DNA from 3 places in the Vibrio hyugaensis genome. Region 2 is predicted to be linked to each of the others. Evidence: predicted binding sites of a transcription regulator. Region 2 holds the regulator's gene; each other region holds the start of a gene.
The links. Region 2 encodes MetJ, which represses methionine synthesis genes. Its sites were predicted from a motif close to TTAGACNTNTANANGTCTAA; they were not measured.
Positions count from the first base shown of each region.

Region 1: the regulator MetJ is predicted to act here: its motif matches at 2,739-2,758, upstream of metA (homoserine O-acetyltransferase MetA).
Region 3: the regulator MetJ is predicted to act here: its motif matches at 1,888-1,907, upstream of metE (5-methyltetrahydropteroyltriglutamate--homocysteine S-methyltransferase).

Region 1 is NZ_CP025794.1:240,827-248,217, forward strand. It holds gene C1S74_RS01945 (S41 family peptidase) at 1-591, opposite strand, end outside; gene pilW (type IV pilus biogenesis/stability protein PilW) at 893-1,621, opposite strand; gene metA (homoserine O-acetyltransferase MetA) at 1,771-2,712, opposite strand; gene C1S74_RS01960 (hypothetical protein) at 3,241-3,645, shown strand; gene C1S74_RS01965 (GNAT family N-acetyltransferase) at 3,645-4,142, shown strand; gene C1S74_RS01970 (hypothetical protein) at 4,329-5,006, shown strand; gene C1S74_RS01975 (DMT family transporter) at 5,162-5,494, shown strand; gene C1S74_RS01980 (APC family permease) at 5,568-6,995, opposite strand.
Region 2 is NZ_CP025794.1:2,527,336-2,534,726, forward strand. It holds gene tuf (elongation factor Tu) at 1-82, shown strand, start outside; gene C1S74_RS12520 ((2Fe-2S)-binding protein) at 420-608, shown strand; gene bfr (bacterioferritin) at 683-1,159, shown strand; gene C1S74_RS12530 (malic enzyme-like NAD(P)-binding protein) at 1,367-2,644, shown strand; gene metJ (met regulon transcriptional regulator MetJ) at 2,752-3,072, opposite strand; gene C1S74_RS12540 (O-succinylhomoserine (thiol)-lyase) at 3,302-4,462, shown strand; gene C1S74_RS12545 (bifunctional aspartate kinase/homoserine dehydrogenase II) at 4,481-6,889, shown strand; gene metF (methylenetetrahydrofolate reductase) at 7,161-7,391, shown strand, end outside.
Region 3 is NZ_CP025794.1:3,460,918-3,468,308, forward strand. It holds gene C1S74_RS16880 (hypothetical protein) at 1-507, shown strand, start outside; gene C1S74_RS16885 (DUF4250 domain-containing protein) at 691-891, shown strand; gene metR (HTH-type transcriptional regulator MetR) at 912-1,823, opposite strand; gene metE (5-methyltetrahydropteroyltriglutamate--homocysteine S-methyltransferase) at 2,089-4,371, shown strand; gene C1S74_RS16900 (GspS/AspS pilotin family protein) at 4,463-4,864, opposite strand; gene C1S74_RS16905 (YciI family protein) at 4,868-5,164, opposite strand; gene yciA (acyl-CoA thioester hydrolase YciA) at 5,285-5,680, opposite strand; gene C1S74_RS16915 (septation protein A) at 5,823-6,395, opposite strand; gene C1S74_RS16920 (hypothetical protein) at 6,524-6,766, opposite strand; gene luxN (quorum-sensing autoinducer 1 sensor kinase/phosphatase LuxN) at 6,864-7,391, opposite strand, start outside.

The DNA of each region.
Region 1 (7,391 bases), 1.2 Mb from region 2:
CACGACATCCACACTGTTAATTTTTAATAGCTTGTCACCACGCTCAACGCCATTTAGTGATGCCGGTGATCCATCTTCTGTGTAAGAGATAAGGACTTCTCGTGGCGCGTAACTATTAACGAATTTCCAGTTAAAGCCAAAACCAGCAACAAGGCCAGCTTGTTGAGACTTCATCACATCGTCGTAAGAACGTGTGAAATGGAACCGGTCTTTCTTTTGGCCGCTTGCCGTCGTCGCTGGTGTGACGAGTGAATCAAAATAGTCGACGACAGACGCGTAATTGTTTGGGTTATTGTCTGGGATTTCGTCATACCAAAGGTAGGTTTCGTTACTGAACGCACGAAGGAACATTTTTTCATACAGGCTAGAGCCGGTTTCGTCTGGGTAATTCTTACCTGTATACGGGTCGATACCTATTCTTGCTACGCTGCATTTGTTGGCCAAATTAGTCGCTGTCTGTGAGAAGTCCCCGGCAGACCACGAAAGACCATTGCTCGTCGCGGAACTTGTGCTGTCACCACCGCCACCACCGCAACCTAGCAGTGCAATAGGGAGGGCGGTTAATAACGCTTTTTGTTTATACTTCAACATAGTGTGTCCTTACGTCTATGATATTTATAGCTTTAGTTTATTTTTGTTGGGTCATGTATAAGCAATTTGAATGTATAAGCTTTTAACCTAGTTGTGCAATAAATGAGCTTCTAGATTGTGAGTGAGCGTCACATAAAGTCTAAGTTATAGACATATATTAAATGAAAATTGTTTTAAGAATTATTTATAACATAAGAACTTACACCAAGTGCACTCTAGTTATAAGAGACGACTAAACGAAAGGCATTACACTTGGTATTCGGAGGTTCGGAATACCAAGTCATTAAGAGAGATTGAGCTGTTAGGACATCCGATCTAGCTGTGTTTGGTATTTCCTTTGCAGCGCTTCGTTGCCTGCTGCGCCTTCAAGTTCAACCATTAAACGGAGCGAAGGCTTTTTAACCCCATACATTTGATTAAAGCGCATAAGGCGAATGCGTGCGTCCGTGTAGTTGCCACTTTCTATTTCTAATTTCGCTAACTGGAGAATGGATTTTGGACGGTGAGGGTCGTGATCAATGGCGCGAGTGAAATAGTATTTTGCTCTTTCTGTGTTGTCGGACTTGAGTGCACAAAAGCCTGCATTCTCATAGCTAGCTGGGATGAGGAAGTAATAAGGCTGTTCAATGGCACGGTTGAACATTTTATCCGCTTTCTCAAAATCTCCCTGCTTACATAAGAATGTGCCGTAGTTGTTGAGTACGTTTCCATTTTTAGAATGTTGGCGCAGCGATCGTTTGTACATATCTTCTGCTTTTTTATCTTCACCAACCGTTTCATAGTAATGAGCCATAGAAAGTTGAGCGCGGTAATAGCTTGGAGCGTGAGTGAGGGCTTGTTGAAAGTTATCATGCGCTCGAATCATGCTGCCACCGTTTAAGTACCCCAAACCAAGTGCGATACGAGACTCTGCCATGGCGACAGGGTCTGCTTTTACGACTGGACTATTGCCATCTTCGTTAACGGTCACACAGCCGAGCAGGCCAAACTGAGTCGCTAGTACAAGAGCGCCAAGTTTTATGATCTTCATTTGTCTTTCCCACATCCCTAATTCTTTCAGCATGATATGAATTACGCTGCAAAAGCCTAATGAGGAAAAAACACAATGCGATCAGGTTTGCAAACTGGTATGAAAAAGCCGCCAGTTGGCGGCTTGGTTCACAATCTCTATCGAGTGAATTAATCGTCTTTGGTAAACGCGGCTTCGCTGAAATGGTCCAGATCGTATGGCGTTTGCTGGTAAACGCAGTAGTTTAACCAGTTCGAGAAAAGTAGGTGGCCATGGCTACGCCAGCTTGCGACTGGGCCGTTATCAGGATTGTTGTTCGGGTAATAATTGACAGGAATGGCTGGCTCCATGCCTTCCCCTAAATCGCGAATGTACTCATTATGCAGCGTATGAGAGTCGTACTCAGGATGACCAGTGACGAAGACGTTACGTTTGTCCTTGGTTGTTGCAAGGTAAACACCAGCGACATCTGATGTGGCTAGAATGTCTAGATCCGTATGTTCCTCTAAGAATTCTGGTGAGAAATCCGCGTAACGCGAATGTGGCGCTAAGAAACTATCATCGAAACCACGTAGAACCGGATGATAAGGCTTATGGATTTTATGATGATAAACACCAGACAACTTTTCTTTGCGAGTTCGCTTTGGTAAGTCGTAAAGAAGCTTTAAACCAGCTTGTGCTGCCCAGCATACATAGAGTGTGGATGTGACGTGGTCTTTTGCCCACTCCATGATAGTTTTTAGGTGGTCCCAGTAAATGACATCTTCAAATTGGACCAAACCGAGTGGCGCCCCAGTAATGATCATGCCATCGAAGTTTTTGCCTTTTACCATTTCAAACTGACGGTAGAAGGCATCGAGATGTTCGGTTGGTGTGTTCTTACTTGGACGATTGTCGATTCGTAGTAGCTCGACATTCACTTGCAGAGGGCTGTTTGAAAGTAGGCGAAGGAACTGAGTTTCTGTCTCGATTTTCTTCGGCATTAAATTGAGGATAAGCACTCGCAATGGACGGATTTCCTGACTCGCCGCTCGACTCTCGCTCATCACAAAGATGTTCTCTGTCCTTAATACATCGGTAGCGGGTAACTGATCTGGAATTCTAATTGGCACGGCTTTCTCTCCCTAAGCTTCACTTTTTAGACGTCTATACATCTAAAACTACCGCAATTGCGTACGGATGTCGATACGAAATGTGACTTTGGACAGGAATTCTTTTGTAACCAACAAAATAGAGCGTCTCGTCTAATAGTTCGCTAGCAATGATTGTCAATTTGAGTTGAGCCTTATCTGCAGCAAGCTACAAGTTTTAGTCATCGAAACTAAATTCAATGCGTTGGTTTCATTTCGATAAGCACCACAAAAATCTAAGCTCTTTTTAAAATCTATTGATAAGGCAAATTGAAACGTAGCTAACCGTGATGAGCGCTGTTAATTGTTAACAAGGTACTCAACGTCAACTGTGATTGCGGTAAGGTTTCTGAGTACATCTCACTGCAACGTGTCGGCTAGTGTTTGAAGATGATTATGGTATCAAGTTAGTATAAATCTTGAGCTATAAGACTAATAAAGACACTAATCGGCTTGCCGACGCGTACTCGCAGTGCGTTGTTTGGGTAATCATCGTCAGTGGAGGACATCATGTTCGGTATATTTAAGAAGAAAGAGAAAGTTCAGAGCATCGCGCAAGAGGTTCCTAACGTACTACTCCGTTCGTTTGGAGACAAAAGCACGTACTTACCGGAAGAGATCGACCAAGCACTTAATGAACTAGGTCATGAAAAACATGTGGATGTCACACGTTATCAATACGCTTATGGCATGTTTGCGAGCTTGGTCAGTTATGAGCAACTTGGCTTAACGGAAGAGCTCGGCAACTATGGCTACTTTCAGCGAGAAGTCGGCAAGATGCTGCTTAACACGCCTGAACCAATCGACATGCATATTTATCTCGAACTTGCTCAACAACCTCATTTTAGCTCGAGTCAAGTTGGAGTTGGCTGTGAAGCAAATGTAGTAGATAGCAGTGTGGATGGAAACCACTAGTGTCAGAACCGAATTTCAAAATCCATTTTCTTGCCGATTTTCCTCACGCGTCTAGCCTTATTGCTCAGTGGTATTTTGATGAATGGGCGTACACAGTGCCAGGTGTCACGCTTTCACAAGTTCAAGAAAAGGTTTTACTGAAAGCCAATAGTCGACATGGGTTTCCACTTGCTTTTGTACTGCATGATGATTGTAATCAACTTGCGGCAGTCGCAGAACTAAAGATTCGCGAAAATATTCATTTTCCAGAATATGAACATTGGCTGGGTGGGGTGTATGTTGACTCTTCATCACGAGGCAAAGGCTACGCGGCAGCGCTTGTCGCTCGCGCTCAAAATCATGTATTTCAGCTTGGTATCGAGAAGCTCTTTTTACAATGTGAAGCACATAATCAAGCTCTGTATGTAAAGTATGGTTTTCGTCCTTTGCACATAGCCATCCATAACGAGGTAGACACTACGATTATGGTTTGGGAATCTTCAGAGCTTCAACCTTAAGCTTCTTACTCTCAATTCTCTCTAAGTGTTCATCTCCGCATAGTTAGCCTTAATATCGAACAATCGCCAATGTGAGCATTTTGACGCTGGTCAAAATTACGCCACTTTATTCGATCTTTATATGCAAATTGTCCAATACTTTTCTAGTGGCTTACTAAATTGTGGAATTAGGATCATGGAGAGCGCATGAAAAAGTGGCTAGGAGTGAGTTTGGTCGTGAGTTTGTTTGGATGCAGTTTGTCCGAAGAGGTGCATATTGAAGGTCGAACCTTGTACTTTAATGGTGAAATCACGGCGCAGAAAGTCGAGCAAGCGATTGAGCTCGCGAATGTGCAACCGAACGGCATTGTCGCGCTGATGATCGACAGTGATTCTGGTGAATATCGACCTGCAATGGAGCTTGGGCGTTGGGTTTATAGCAATCAAGTACATCTGATTGTCAACGGTACATGTGCGTCTGCTTGTGCGAACTATGTGCTAACCGCTGCGCCGAGCACGTTAGTTATGAAGGGTTCAGAGATTTTGTGGTTTGGTGGAGCCATGAGTGATGAGTGGTTGAAAGATGGGTTTGATCAGCAAGAGCTCGAGCAATGGCACCAATCGCTCAGTTTATGGCGTCAGCAAGAAGACGCGTTTTTTGCTTTGGTGGATGTTAACCCAAAAATCACCATGTATGGTCATATGAACCAACGTGAGAAGTTGCAAAAAGCAGGCTGTAATGCTGACGCCGCAGCGTGGATGTACCACATTGATGATATGCAAAAGTTGGGACTGAACAACATTGTCTATGCGGACCCAGAGTCATTATTAACCGCTCGCAAGCGCTCCGCCTGTGTCATCAATTTAGAAGAGAAGGACTTTTAAAACTGGATTATTACCTTTATGTAAATGTGATTTGCATCACTTTTTATGGCTAATCAATGGATTTTGATTATAATGCGCCGCTCAGAAACTCGATATGTCATCGGGTTCAGGTTTTATTGAGCGTTGATTGCCTTATGTTCAAAATGCTTGTTTCTATGCCACCATTGGTTGCCCTGTCTATTGCCATTATATGTGAGGTGATTGCTACTTCTTCAATCCCGAAAACCGAACAGTTCACTAAAATGATGCCGAGTACCGTCGTCATTATTGGTTATGGTATTGCTTTCTTCCTACTGTCGGTCACAGTGAAAAGCATGCCTGTTGGTATCGTCTATGCGATTTGGAGCGGGGCGGGTATCGTTTTGGTTGCTGCGGTTGGGTATTTCCTTTATGGGCAGAAACTCGATTTAGCTGCGATTGTTGGAATTAGCTTTATCCTCACTGGTGTGATGATTGTTAACTTGCTTTCCAAAACAGCAGGTCACTGATTCTAAGAACGAATTCCACACAAAAAAGCCGCAGCATGTAAATTGCTGCGGCTTTTCGTTTTTGGTGGTTCTGTTAGTTCGCCATGGCTTCAATTAGCTGACTTTGTTGACGACGTGTGCGATTGCGGTACATCATGGCAGCCAACGCAGGTAAGCTGAACGCGATAAATCCAAGGATAAGCGCGTAGGCACTCGTTTTTTCACTGATGCCAGCAGGTACATCGAAAGAAACAAAAATGGTTACCATGCAGCTAACCAAACCTAACGTGGCAACCAACATCATTCCTAATTTCCCACCAGGTACGCGAAATGGGCGCTCGATGCCTGCATGTTTGCGGCGAGAAACCAAGAAGCTAACGAAAATGCAGATGTACATCACCATGTAGAGCTGAGTCATCAATATATTCAATAGCCACATACCTTGGTTAACGTTCGGCACTAAGATAAACACCAGTGAAAGCACACTGACAATGGCACCTTGCAGCAGTAGCAGAGGGACGGGAGCTTGGTTTTTATTTTCTTTCGATAACGCCATTGGCATGAAGTGATCTTTCGCGGCAACATGAAGACTCTTAGTTGGTGCGATAATCCAGTTATTCAGGCTCGCAAGGCTACCGAATACAATGGCTAGTGCGATGACTGGCAACATGAAAGACATGTTCAAATCATCAAAGAACGTTTTGAATGCCAGAATAACGCCTTCACTCAAGCTTGAATGGTCGCTCGATACGACGGAAGAGATAGAAAGCGAACATGCGGTCAAAGAAACTAAGATCAGAACGGTAGAAGCGATCAGTGCTTTTGGGTAAGTCTTTTGTGGGTTGTCGACTTCACTTGCGTATGACGTGGTGATTTCTAAACCAGTTAACGATAACACGACTGCAGTAAAGCCCGCCCCAATACCATCTTGCGAAAAATCCGGTAGCCAATCTGATGCGTGACGCAAAGAGATATGCGATTCGCTCGGATTAGTGTAAGCCCAGTATCCACCAAGACAGATAATGAGCAGGATCGGGAAGATAAGCCCCAATGTGCCAAAGACATTCGTGATGATAGAGGACAAGCGCAGACCAAAGATATTAACCAGCGTTAGCGCCCAGAAAATCACATTAATCATCACCAACATAAAGATGTTGTTTTGCGCCAGTTCGGGGAAGAATGGATACGCTCCTGTTGCGACAATGAACGAAATCAGAGGCGGGTAGTAAACAATATTTTCCGCATACTGATACCACACGGTAGCAAAACCGAAGTTCGGGCCAATGGTTTCCTTACCCCACAAATACACACCACCTTGCTGCGGATAAGTGGTACTCAGTTCTGCACATACCAAAGCGGTAGGAACAAAGAAGCACAATCCAGCCAACAAGAAGAAAGAAACGGCGTGACTACCAAATAAGGCGGCACCCGGAATGTTCCTTATGCTGTCGACGGACGTAACCGTAATCATGATGACAGAAAAGACACTGAGTTTGACGGCGGATTTGGCGATATTGCTCATTCGATACCTTTAATGATTGAGCCACGCGTTTGGTCTTAGAACCCGCGTGCTACAAGTAAGACGAGCGTATTGTAGGGCTGCGAGAATAAGTGGGTATATAGCCAAAAATGGTATGTATTTACTCAAAAATGAACCGAAATCTCAGTGGTTTATTCATAATCAATATAAACGATTGCGTTGTTTAAAAAACGCAATATTGAATCAAAAAATGCATATTAATAAATATATTTATAGCGATTTAATTATTACCAGAAACCTGGAAACTTATTGGAAATGCGGCAATGTTTGACTCTCACCTTAGGGGAAGGTCTAGATTGGGGACGATCAGACTGGTATAGAAAGTTGAGAAAATGATGGGATGTTGTAATCAAGCGCCAAAAGGCGGGACAGGAAAGC
Region 2 (7,391 bases):
TATGGATGAAGGCCTACGTTTCGCTATCCGTGAAGGTGGCCGTACTGTAGGTGCTGGTGTTGTTGCTAAGATCTTCGATTAATTCTTACTGAATTAATCGTAATCTTGCACTCTTCTTCGATTTGAAGAAAGCGCTAGAAAAGGGGAAGCTAAGGCTTCCCTTTTTTATATCTGCTATTCCTCTTTTCAATATGGTTATAAGCCAGTCATTCTTAGTCATGCGTTTTGTTTATGAAAAACATGGTCTTAGTTTTACCTAACTTCCTCTTCTTTTTGAGTACCCCGCTAAGTCACTGAAAGCCGCCAAAATAGTTCAAATCGTTATAACAAAACGTTCTGTAATTCGCTTTAATACAACTGGTAACAAGAACGATTCTTGTTTATATTTCATTCCATAGTGAAATTTAAAGGTAGTGAATATGTACGTTTGTCTTTGCCATGGCGTCTCTGACAAGAAAATTAGGAAGTTGGCGATAGATGAAGGCGTAACAGATATAAAAGGAATTAAAAGATGTACGGCATTGGGAAGTCAATGCGGCAAGTGCATCAAGCAAGCGAAAGAAATTTTAGCTGAAACAGAATACCTAATACTGAAACAAGCTAGCTAAATATTAGCTAAGCCTTTTTGACACCTTCTCATTTGCTTCTACATTTAAATGAAGCCAAAGAGGAGGGTTTTGCCATGAAAGGCGATCCAATCATTATTCAACATCTCAATAAGATACTCGGTAACGAGCTCATCGCGATCAACCAATATTTTCTTCATGCCCGTATGTACAAAGACTGGGGATTAAAGCATCTCGCAGATAAGGAATACCACGAGTCGATCGATGAAATGAAACATGCTGATCACTTGATCGAGCGTATTCTGTTCCTTGAGGGGTTACCTAATTTACAAGACCTCGGCAAACTGATGATCGGTGAAGACACCAAAGAAATGCTTGAGTGTGACCTTAAACTTGAGATGGCCGCCATTCCAGATTTGAAAGATGCCATCGCTTATGCTGAGGATATTCGCGATTATGTCTCTAGAGATCTGTTTCAAGATATTCTCGAAGACGAAGAAGAGCACGTTGACTGGCTTGAGACTCAACTCGGTTTGATCCAGATGTCAGGTATAGAAAATTACCTACAAGCACAATATGTCGATGAAGAGTGAGATTATATTTCGCTGTTTTCCTATCCAAACCAAGTGATAAAAAGAGCACCTGACCTGTAAACAGGGTGCTCATCACTAATATCTGGTCTAATCTCTTTTATTATCGGCCCTTTTAAGGATATCGCTCGCAATCTAGCCTATGAAGTTTGACTTCTATCCTTTAGAATTTATTCCCCCTTACCGAAAAATAACAAAGAGAAACGATCCATGTCTGAAGACAATCGCCAAGAAGTCACCCCAGAAGAAGAACGCCGCCAACAAGCATTGGATTACCATGCATATCCAACCCCAGGAAAAATTGCCGTAGAGCTAACTAAGCCTGCTGAAACTGCAAATGACCTTGCTCTTGCATACAGCCCTGGTGTTGCAGAGCCTGTACGTGAAATCGCACAGAACGCTGACAACGTGTATAAGTACACAGCGAAGGGCAACATGGTTGCGGTTATTTCTAACGGCACGGCTATTCTTGGTCTTGGTAATCTTGGCCCGCTGGCTTCTAAACCAGTAATGGAAGGTAAAGCGCTATTGTTCAAACGCTTTGCTGGTTTAGACTCAATTGATATCGAAGTAAAACACCGCACGATCGACGAATTTGTCGACACAGTAGCAAACATTGCTGATACATTCGGTGGTATCAACCTAGAAGATATCAAAGCACCAGATTGTTTTGAGATTGAAAAGCGTCTGATTGAGCGTTGTGACGTGCCAGTATTCCATGACGATCAACACGGTACAGCGATCGTAACGGCAGCAGGTATGTTGAATGCAATCGAGCTGCAAGGTAAGAAGCTCGAAGACTCCACGATTGTTTGTTTAGGCGCGGGTGCGGCGGCAGTCGCGTGTATGGAGCTATTGATCAAATGTGGCGCGATGCGCGAGAAGATCTATATGCTGGATCGTAAAGGGGTGATCCACACGCGTCGTGATGATCTCAATGAATACAAACAGCTGTTTGCTAACAACACAGATAAGCGCACGTTGGAAGATGTGATTGAAGGTGCGGATCTTTTCTTGGGCGTATCGGGTCCAAATCTACTACCTGCAGAAGCATTGAAGCTCATGGCAGACAAGCCAGTTGTGTTCGCATGTTCAAACCCAGATCCAGAAATCAAACCTGAATTGGCTCACGAAGTGCGTGATGACTTGATCATGGGTACAGGTCGCAGTGACTACCCGAACCAAGTAAACAACGTATTGTGTTTCCCATTCATCTTCCGTGGCGCATTGGATGTTCGTGCAAGCGAGATCAATGATGAAATGAAACTGGCTGCGGTTGAAGCGATTCGTGAATTGGCGAAAGAGCCAGTACCGGAAGCGGTATTAAAAGCAGCTGGCGTCGATAAGCTAGAGTTCGGAACTGACTACATCATTCCAAAGCCAATGGATTCACGCCTACTACCACGCGTGGCAAAAGCGGTGGCTCAAGCTGCGGTTGACTCTGGTGTGGCACGTATTGAAATGCCAGAGAATTACATGGCTCAATAGTGGTAAAGTAAAATTTAAAAATAAAAAAGGGACGCTCTCGCGTCCCTTTTTTTGTTCTTGGAAACCGTCCCCAGCACAGTTTCTATCATCGACGAATTTGTAAGCAATTATTCTTCGTCGAATGCTTCGAATTCGATTCCCATCGCTGTCATGATTGCTTTTGCTTCGGTAGGAATATCGTCTGGACGGTCTTTACGCAAATCTTCATCAGTTGGCAGTGGTTGACCTGTGTAAGCGTGTAGGAACGCTTCACACAGTAGTTCACTGTTAGTCGCATGGCGTAAGTTGTTGATCTGGCGGCGTGTTCGCTCATCAGTCAGCACTTTTAAAACTTTTAGCGGGATTGAGACGGTAATCTTTTTTACTTGTTCGCTTTTTTTACCGTGCTCAGCATACGGGCTAATGTATTCGCCATTCCAGTCAGCCATTGCGCACCTTCATTAATGTAATAAGTTAGAAAAATAAATATAGGTGCTGATTTTAGCTGCATTTACTGCCATAAGCAAAGACATATGGACGTCTAGAAGTGTTGACGTCTTATTTTTAGACAAGTAAAGTGAGGTTAATAGTTAGGGAAGAGTGTTAATCAATTGAGCAATACAAGCTAGATATAGCGCATTCCCATTTAGATGTCACCACCCGTGAAAGGATACACCCATGAGCACCCGTAAGCCTGCGACCATTGCTGTACGCACTGGTATCGAGTCAGACAGCCAATACAACGCTGTTGTACCACCTATTTACCTTTCTACTAACTATGGCTTCCCTGCATTCGGTGAAGTGCCTCAATACGATTATACCCGTTCTGGTAACCCTAACCGAGGTTTACTAGAGCAAGCATTGTACGAGCTTGAATCAGGCAAAGGAGCGGTTGTCACTAACTGTGGTACATCAGCATTAAACCTTTGGGTATCGACGTTTCTTGGTCCTGATGATCTAATTGTAGCGCCGCACGATTGCTACGGCGGTACGTATCGTCTGTTTAATACTCGTGCAAACAAAGGTGACTTTAAAGTGCAGTTTGTCGATCAGTCGGATCAGCAAGCTCTGGATGCGGCGATTGCGAAAAAGCCAAAGCTAATCTTGTTAGAGACGCCGTCAAACCCGCTTGTGCGCGTGGTTGATATTGCTGCAGTGTGTGAAAAAGCAAAACAAGTCGGCGCTCTAGTCGCAGTGGACAATACTTTTTTAACTCCGGTGTACCAAAAGCCTTTGGAGCTAGGTGCGGATTTTGTTATCCACTCCACGACGAAATACATTAACGGTCACTCCGACGTTATTGGTGGTGTGGTGATCACCAAGAGTGAAGAGCATGCAGAAGAGCTGGCGTGGTGGGGCAATTGCATTGGGGCGACGGGAACACCATTCGACAGTTACATGACATTAAGAGGAATTCGCACGCTGGGTGCGCGGATGCGAGTTCATGAAGAAAGCTCTCAAGATGTACTTGCTTACTTACAGACTCAATCGTTAGTTGCACAGATTTATCACCCAAGTTTGCCAGAGCATCCTGGACATGACATCGCCAAGAAGCAGCAATCCGGTTTTGGCTCTATGTTGAGCTTCGAATTCGCAGGATCATTTGAACAGCTCAAAGTGTTTGTAAAAGAGCTGGAATTGTTTTCGTTAGCTGAGTCCTTGGGTGGGGTTGAAAGCTTGATTTGTCATCCTGCATCGATGACACATCGCGCGATGGGGGAAGCGGCATTAGCTGAAGCTGGCGTTTCTCAACAGTTACTGCGCTTATCCGTTGGTCTTGAAGATGCACAGGATTTGATCGCCGATCTTGAGCAAGCATTTTTAAAAGCAGCACAGTAATCGGGAGAGAAAAAAGTCATGAGTGTACAACGTCAGCTGCATAAATTTGGCGGCAGCAGTTTAGCCAACCCCGAATGCTATTTACGTGTGGTTGAAATACTAAAAGAGTATTCAGCCGAAAATGATTTAGTCGTGGTGTCTGCGGCAGGGAAAACCACCAATCGCTTGATCGAGTTTCTTGAAGGTTTAGATAAAGACGGTCGTGTTGCGCATGAAGCGTTACAAAGCTTGAGACAATTCCAAACTGAATTAGTAGAAGCTTTGTTAACAGGTGAGGCACAGACGCAACTACTTGCTTCCCTTCAAGATGAATTCAGTACTCTAGCAGAATTAACGGCTCCGTTAACAGAAGCTCAAAAAGCCGCAGTGCTTGGACATGGTGAGGTATGGTCTTCACGCTTACTCGCTGCATTGTTATCGCAACAGAGTTTGCCAGCGGTTGCACAAGACTCTCGCGCATTTCTGCGTGCAGAAGTAGGTACACAACCAGAAGTCGACCGCGCTCGTTCTTACGCTCTAATTAAAGAAGCGTTGGCACAACATAATCATCAGCGAGTGATTATCACAGGGTTTATGGCACAGAATGAGGCGGGAGAGACAGTACTGTTAGGCCGTAATGGTTCTGATTACTCGGCTACGGTTATTGGTGCACTGGCAGAAGTTAGTACTGTTACTATCTGGAGTGATGTCGCAGGTGTGTATAGTGCGGACCCACGTTTAGTCTCTGATGCATGCTTGTTGCCCCTACTGCGTTTAGATGAAGCAAGTGAACTTGCTCGTTTAGCAGCTCCGGTATTGCACAGTCGCACGCTTCAACCTGTTGCTCAAAGTACGATGGATTTGAACCTCAAATGCAGCTATCAACCGGAGTCTGGCTCAACCAGAATTGAGCGTGTATTAGCATCTGGTCGTGGCGCTAAAATCATTACCTCTCTTGATGAAGTGTTACTCGTGCAACTTTCATTTGTGCATGGTCATGATTTTGAGCGAGCGCAGAAAGAAGTGTTGCAAGCGTTAAAGCGCGCTCAATTAGAGCCACTAGCATTTGAAGCGCAAGAAGACCAACAAACATTGCGCTTGGCGTACACGGCCGAGATAGCCGGTGGTGCATTGGCTTACCTTCAAGAGTTGGCGGTTGAAGCTGAAATTAAGCTGAAAGAGGGTTACTCACTGCTCGCAGCGGTAGGTGCAGGGGTCACGAAAAACGCCAATCATTGCTTTGGCTTTTATCAGCAGTTAAAAGACTCTCCGGTTGAATTTATCTCAGAGGCACAATCAGGACTGAGTCTCGTCGCGGTATTACGTCGAGCCGAAGTGGAAGAGTTAGTACAAAGTATTCATAGTCAGCTGTTTCAAGCGCAAAAGCGTGTAGCGGTTGCCTTGTGTGGTAAAGGTAATATTGGTTCAAGTTGGTTATCACTGTTCGCAGAGCAAAAAGAAGAGCTCGAAAAACGCCACGGCATGAGCTTTGATTTAGTGGCGGTGGTAGATAGCCAAACTTACTGGTTTGATGAAAACGGGATTGATGCAGCAACGGTTGCTCAGCGCTTTGATGATGAAAGCATAGAGAATGATAGTAATTGGCTAACTAAGCTCGGCGCGATTCAAAATTTCGACGAAGCGGTGGTACTGGATGTCACTGCGAGTAAAGATCTGGCGGCACGTTATGTAGAAATTGCACAGCAAGGTATTCATCTTATCTCGGCGAACAAGGTGGCAGGTTCAGCTGATAGTCAGTATTACCATCAAGTACAAGATGCTTTCGCCAAGATTGGCCGTCATTGGCTATACAACGCGACGGTTGGTGCGGGGCTACCAATAAATCACACCGTTCGAGATTTGCGTGAAAGCGGTGACGAGATTGTCGCACTGTCGGGCATCTTCTCGGGTACGCTATCTTGGCTATTCCAACAATTTGATGGTTCGGTACCATTTACTGAACTAGTCGACTTAGCATGGCAGCAAGGTTTGACTGAGCCCGATCCTCGCTCAGATTTAGATGGTTCTGATGTGATGCGAAAGTTGGTTATCTTAGCTCGTGAGTCTGGTTTGGATATTGAACCTGAAAGTGTGAAGGTCGAATCGTTAGTACCAGAAGAGTTGCGAGATTTGAGCCTAGACGCTTTCTTTGACCAAGGCGATACCTTAAGTGAAATCCTGCAAGAGCGTCTAACTAAAGCTCAAAGAAACGACCAAGTGCTACGTTATGTCGCCCGTCTCGAACGTAACGGTAAAGCAACGGTAGGAGTTGAGGCACTATCACGAGAGCATGCTTTAGCGAACTTACTACCGTGTGACAACATTTTCGCAATTGAGAGTAAATGGTACAAAGACAATCCATTAGTGATTCGTGGTCCAGGCGCAGGGCGTGAAGTGACGGCTGGTGCGATTCAATCTGATCTTAATCGCCTAGCTGGCTTATTCTAAATCTTACTAAGCTTAATTTTGCGAACCACCACAAAACCTCGGATGGCTTCCGGGGTTTTTTATTGTCTTGATAATGCCATACTGAATCGCAGAGTTAGGCGATGAGGTTGTCACTTAGGAACTTGAACTATCCTAATTATTAACTTGAGAAAAATTCATAATCACAAGGTTGACATTAAATCGTATTCAATACATTCTGGAGACATATAGACGTCTAAACGTCGATTTAAGGATTTTGATTTCGTGGTGGAGTTGCCACAGGGAGAGTAAGATGGGATACACACATGCAGGGCATATCGATGCCTTAAACCAGAATATCGCTGAACTATCAGACAATATCAACGTCTCATTTGAGTTTTTCCCACCAAGCAGTGAAAAGATGGAAGAAACACTGTGGAACTCAGTGCACCGCCTTAAAACTCTTCAACCGAAATTCGTTTCTGTTACTTATGGCGCAAATTCAGGCGAGCGTGACAGAACCCACTCTATCATCAAAGAAATC
Region 3 (7,391 bases), 930 kb from region 2:
ATCGTATTCGCGATCTTCTATTTTTACTCTCAAGTTCAGACTAAGAAGACACGTGAGAAAGGGCCATTATGGGCTCTGCATCTAGCGAACGGTTTGGCCTTCGCGTACGTGAGCATTCAACTATTTGAGCAACCGCATTGGGCGGCAAGCGCTTCGGTGGCATTGATGATCTTCTTCTTAGGTGCCGTGTTTGCGCAGTTACTTCTGGTTATCGCACGCAGCCGTTTGCAAGCATTTCACCGAATCTTACCGGTTACGGGTGTTGTCTCAGGCATGCTGCTGGTCGTGATGACGTTGTTTTCTGCTTATCAGTTGGATGAAGCGACATTGAATAGCGTGACACAACATATTCTAGCGTCACTGGCGATGCTGATTATGGCAATCGTGGTTTGGTGCTGGCATATCTTCACTCATAAAGCGCCAAACAAAGTGCAATTGGCGGCAGCGCTGCTTCTTGCGTTGGCTTCAATGACAAGCTTACAAGGTCTGTTCCTATTGGGGGCATAGACCGAACGAATTAACACTTCTGTCTTCTTTTCTTTTTGTGAGCTCGGGATTTAGATCGAGCTCACTTTCAAATCGTTCGATTAAGTCTACGCTTTAGTTATAGCCTCATTCATTTCGAGAGAGTCTTGACGCACGTGCTCAACGGAATTGGGGTCAAATACCTTGTCTTAGAGGAGTGTCGCGATGGATTTAAGCAACGTAAGTAACTGGGACAGCATCATCTTGCTGGGTATCGTTAATGAAAAGCTGCGCTTAGAATGTGATAGCTTTGAAGAGTTGGTATCGATGTACGAGATGGATGTGGAATCGGTAGTGGGCAAGCTCGATATGCTTGGCTATCAATATGACCCACTGACCAATCAATTTAAATCTTACGAACGTTAGTTTCGTTTAATTGTCGAACTTTAAGCCATCTTGATCCCATCAAGGTGGCTTTTACATTGTTGGCGGGCCGTGGCAAAGAAGGCCTGTAAGTAACGTTTCTCTTTTTCTGAGTTGCGTGTTGCTGCGAACAATCTACGCCATAACCCTTCGCCGAAAGGCATACTGGTAATCAAACCTTGGCGCGAGAACTCAGAAATCGCCCAATTTGGCAATGCCGCTACCCCCAATCCCGCTGACACCATTTGTACGAGCATTAACGTGTTGTCTGCTTGTTTCCACTTGGCTGGCTCAACTCCCGCAGGGTGTAAGAAGTGTTTGACCACATCCAATCTTTGTTTCTGTACTGGATAAGAAAGCATGGTTTGATCTGCAAGATCTTCGGGTTCTATGACACTTTTGTTCGCTAAAGGATGGCTGGTAGAGGTAATCAAACGCATTTCGAAGTCAAACAGCGGCTCATAATGGACTTCGGAGCGTGGCTGAATGTCTGATGTAATCACCAAATCAAGCTCGCCAGCTAACAAGGCGGGAAGCGGCTCAAAGCCAAAACCGGAAGAGAAATCGAGCGTCACACTTGGCCAAGCTAATTGGTATTCCTTAAGTGCAGGCATTAACCATTGGAAGCAGGAGTGGCATTCGATCGCCATATGTAAGCGCCCATTCACGTCTTCTTTCAAGCTTGCGAGTTCGTTTTCTGCTTTGGCGAGTTTTGGCAAAACTTCATCAGCAAGACGAAGAAGAATTTCACCTTCTGAAGTGAATTTTACAGGACGGGTTTTGCGCAAAAATAATTGCCCGCCAATCCGAGATTCAAGATCTTTGATTTGATGAGAAAGGGCAGATTGCGTCAGGTGCAAAGTAGTTGCGGTTGCCGTTAATGACCCAGTGTCTCTCAGTGAAGTGAGGGTGCGTAAGTGTTTCAACTCTATCATGAATCCCATTCATCCTTTTATATCTGCCATGAGCTTTATTAACTTACCCATAAAAAATGGATATGTAAACGTCTAGACGTCCATTTATGCCGTTTGAATGCGAGTAATACCCCTCAATATGAATTTTTTTAATAAACAAGTTGAATAATTGGATGTTGTTCAATTTTATCACCAGAGCGATAGTTTTAGCCATCCAGACATCTTGTAAGGTTTTCTCTCGATGCTCTGACCTCAATATCAAACACTGTGAATAAGGAATACGGACATGGCAACGACAACGCATATTCTTGGTTACCCACGCATTGGTGAAAAACGAGAGCTTAAGTTTGCTCAGGAAAAATACTGGCGTGGCGAAATCGATCAGACGGAGCTTAAGCGAGTAGGGGCAAGCTTACGAGAACAAAACTGGAACACGCAAACAGAGGCGGGTTTGAGCTTCACAACCGCGGGTGATTTTGCTTGGTACGATCATGTCCTAACCACAACATTGCTATTGGGACATGTACCAAAGCGACACGCAAGTGGGTTCCCAGATTTAGACACACTATTTAAAGTCGGCCGTGGTCAATCTCAATCCGCTTGCGAATGTGCGGGTGCGGCAGCCTCTGACATGACAAAGTGGTTCAACACCAACTATCACTACATTGTGCCTGAGTTCAGCAAGGACGATACGTTTGAAGTTAGTTGGCCCCAACTGTTTGAAGAAGTAAACGAGGCGATCAAATCAGGTCACAAAGTAAAGCCTGTACTGCTTGGCCCGCTTAGTTACCTCTATCTAGGTAAGGAAGTGGAAGAAGATTTTGATCGTTTGACTTTATTGCCAAGGCTACTCACCGCGTATCAAGCAATTCTTTCTAAGCTTGCTAGTCAAGGTGTGGAATGGGTACAAATTGATGAACCTATTCTCTCGCTCGAGCTAGAAAGCAAATGGACTGATGCATTCAAACTGGCTTACCAAGTGATTCGTAGTGACGTAAAAGTGCTACTGACCACTTACTTTGATTCGGTCACGGATACGTTGGATAAAATCATCGAGCTTAATGTTGATGGCCTTCATATTGACTTGTCTGCGTCGCCAGAGCAATTGGAAGAGGTTGTGGCGAAGCTGCCTGAGGGGTGGGTACTTTCTGCTGGTGTGGTGAATGGACGAAATGTGTGGCGTTCAGATTTAAGTACTCAACTGGATCGCTTGCAGCCCCTCAAAGACAAACTTGGCGACAAGTTGTGGGTAGCGAGTTCTTGTTCGCTATTGCATAGCCCGGTTGACTTGGATTTAGAGCCGACTTTGAGCGATGAAGTGAAAAGTTGGTTTGCTTTCGCGAAACAAAAAGTAACGGAAGTAGCCTTGCTTGGCCGTGCGCTTGATGGGGACCAAAATGCGATTTTAGCTTGTGATACGTATAGTCAACCCATTAAAGATCGTAAAACCGCTTCGCATGTTAACAAACCCCACGTTCAGACTCGTTTGAACCAAATCACGGCGGCGCTCAGCCAGCGCAGCGCAGCTTATGCAGAGCGTGCCGTACACCAAGCTGAAGTGCTTGGCTTGCCACTCTTGCCGACCACGACTATAGGATCTTTCCCACAAACGGGAGAAATTCGGGGTCAGAGAAGTGCGTTCCGCAGCGGTCAACTTTCAGAATCGGATTATAAACAGGCATTAAAAGGACACATCGCTGATGCGGTGAAACGCCAAGAAGCGCTCGATCTTGATGTTCTTGTGCATGGAGAGGCTGAGCGTAATGACATGGTGGAGTATTTTGCTGAAAACCTGGCGGGCTTCCAAACCACTCAATTTGGTTGGGTACAGAGCTATGGTTCTCGTTGTGTCAAACCAGCGATTGTGGTCGCAGATATTGAGCGTGTAAAACCGATTACGGTGGAATGGTCGACGTATGCACAATCGCTGACCAACAAGCAAATGAAGGGCATGTTGACCGGCCCAGTGACGATTCTGTGTTGGACATTCCCACGTGAAGACATTACTCGCAAAGAAATTGCAGACCAGCTGGCTCTTGCACTTCGTGATGAAGTCTTTGACTTGCAAGAGGCGGGTATCAACATTATTCAAATCGATGAGCCAGCGATTCGTGAAGGCTTACCATTGAAGAAGCGTGACCACAAAGAATACCTAAACTGGGCTGTTGACGCCTTTAAGATCTCTGCCGGTAGTGCTAAGCCAGAAACGCAAATTCATACTCACATGTGTTACAGCGAATTCAACGAAATCATTGATTCAGTTGCCGCGCTTGATGCCGACGTGATTACTATCGAGACGTCGCGATCCAATATGGAACTGCTGAAAGCGTTCGAAGACTTTAATTATCCGAATGAAATTGGTCCGGGAGTTTACGACATCCATTCTCCGAACATTCCAACGGAGGAGTGGATTGAAGGCTTACTCAAGAAAGCGGCTGAAAAAATTCCGGCGCAACGTTTGTGGGTGAACCCTGATTGTGGACTTAAAACGCGTAATTGGGCAGAAACCGAAGCCGCATTAGGTAACCTTGTTTCTGCGGCTAAGAAGCTCAGAGCTGAACTCGCATAAGCGCTTAGCATCCAGAAACAAAAAAGCGAGGATACCTATCCTCGCTTTTTTATTTTATCGAGCGTCTAACTCAAGAAGATCGAGTCGCTTATTACTGTGCTTTTTGACCTGCGCTGCATGTTTGCGCTGACACCAACTCATCCGCCATTAATTGGCCGCGGGAGTTGCGTACTTTGATCCGGTACATCAAGCCCATATCAATTTGCTCACGCACCGCTGGTGTATTGCAGTAAGTGTATATACTGGTGTTCACTACTTGATTTAACGGCTTGGCACCAAGCGCATCATCGTTATAAATCATCATCATCTCAACCACATTTTTGTTGGATGAAATGCGTAAGATTTTTAATGGGCCGTATTCAAGCGGTAAACCCGCAGAAAGAACACCCGCACGGTTAGAAGCCATCAACTCAAGTTGATGTTGCTTATCATCATTTGATGAACAGCCTGCTAGTGCACCAAATGCGAGGAAAAGACACAGTAATTTTTTCATAACTTAAAACACTTTCTTGAACGGTTTTACGATGACATTTTCGTAAACGCCCGCCGCGATGTATGGATCGGCATCAGCCCATGCTTGAGCTTCTTCCAAAGAGGCAAATTCTGCTATGACTGTCGAGCCAGTAAAGCCTGCTTCACCCGGATTATCGGAATCAATGGCTGGCATTGGACCTGCAGTTAGTAGACGTCCTTCGTCTTGAAGTTGCTGCAAGCGCTCAAGATGTTGAGGGCGAACACTTAGACGTTTTTCCAATGAGTTCTCGACGTCCTGAGAAAAGATGACGTACCACATAGCATATTTCCTTAATTGGTAGGGTAAAGTCCTAATTTAACGCCTTTTTTGTGCTACTCACAAGTCAACAATGGAATTTGTGAGGTTGTTCCTAGCAATTCGTTATATTAAACCAACTTATTACTTTTGAATTGGGCGCGGCTTACCTTCGCTATCGATCGCGACATAGTTAAATGTAGCGTCGCACACCATGAAACGCTCTTCAATGCCGTGTTCTTTAATCGGTTTTACCCAAACTTCTAGATCGATGCTCATCGACGTTCTGCCGATTTTTGTGCATTCACCGTAACAGCACACTACATCGCCAACGCGTACGGGCTTTTTGAATGTAATACTCGAAACAGAAACAGTAACGATACGACCAGAAGAAATCTCTTTGGCAAGAATGCCGCCAGCTAAATCGAGCTGAGACATGATCCAACCACCAAAAATATCACCATTAGCATTGGTGTCAGCTGGCATAGCAAGGGTACGAAGCAGCAATTGGCCGCGAGGAGTGTGAATTTCCTGACTCATTTTGACATCCATTAACTCAAGCAACGCAATCCGAGAGGAATGCAATAGGGCATAACCAAAAGCTCGGACAGCAAGAAAAAACAGCGACCCTAGAGGTCGCTGCGAATCATCAATATGAGAAGATTATAGCAAAATTGAGCTTTTAATCATCAACCGAAGCATCGGAAGAGTTTTCTTTCTTCTCTTTTTGTTCTTTTGGCATGTGCTTGTAGATATAGAAGCCCGTCGCGATCATGTAAGTGAAGGTCGCGATCAACAAGCCAAAGACTTTGAAATTAACCCAAACGTCGAGTGGGAGCTTGAATGCAACGTAAACGTTGAGGCCAGCACAAAACGAGAAAAAACCGACCCATGCCCAGTTTATCTTGGTCCATACGGCTTCAGGTAGAGTGATCTCTTTACCAAGCATGCCTTTAATGGCGGATTTACCCATAGCATGACTGACGGCCAAACCGATGGCGAACAAGGCATAGATGATGGTTACTTTCCATTTGATGAAGTTGTCATCGTGGAAGAATATGGTCATGCCGCCAAAGATCGCCACCATTGAGAAGGTGATCAGTTGCATCTTTTCAACTTTTTTGTACAAAGCAAAGGTCAACACGATTTGAATAGCCGTCGCGACAATCAGTGCACCGGTCGCAACGTAGATATCGTGCATCTTGTATAGGACAAAGAAAACAATGAGTGGAATAAAATCAAGGATTTGCTTCATGTTGCAAAAAACTACCTAGTTATTGAGTTGAAGACAGTCTAGCGGAATCTGACGCAATGTGAATGGTTATAGCGATGTGGAAAATAAAATTGCCGCATTCGAAGCGGCAATTTCTGCGGTGTGTTGGTTTAGGCGACTTCTTGATAGCGAGTAATGAGCGTCTTCACGTCTTCAAGGTAACCTTCACGAAGTAGATTGTCGACCGTCGCTTCCAATTCGTCGTGAGACATGGTGAAGCAGGTTGATTTGCCCGTCATCAGGTTGAGGTACTGGTGATATTCTTCTTCTGTATAGTGCCCAACACGGTCTAGAAGCAAGGTTTTAATACCGTGGTGAATCAAGCCATAATAGGTATGTCGATGAAGCATCATAATCGTCTCCTTATCAAGTTTCCTCGCTAATAAAGAGAGGGCTCGAGTCTATGGATAAGTCGTTTGTACTTCAGCAATGCATATCGAATGCCAATTATTAATTCTCAGTTTCGAAATAGTTCGATGCTGCGTCTTTGTTTAACCAGTTATTCAACACATGTCTTAATGCGTTCAATGTCGTCGGCTTTTCTAAACGTCCATCCATCAATTTAGCGATCATCTCTAATTCTCTTTCTCCGGACTCACCTGAGAGGGCGATGATAGGCGTGTTTGGAGACAGGACTTTTATCTTTTCACTTGCTTCAAACCCATTCATTACAGGCATTTGAACGTCCATTAAGATCAAATCGACGTCATTGTTTTCAAACAGTTCGACCGCGTTTTCACCATTTTTAGCTTGTATGCTATTGACGCCAAGTTGGTTTAAATACATTTGTACCAACGCGCGTTGCACCTCTTTGTCATCAACGATGAGCACCGTTGGTGCATGTTTATCTATTTGTGCGCTAGATTTGGTTTTTTGTTCAGTGTGCCCATTTTTCCAATCCGTGAAATACGGTGTGCGCAAGGTTTCTGCTTTTGGTGCATTAGGGACGACAGGGAAGTAAAGGTGGAATTCGGTAAA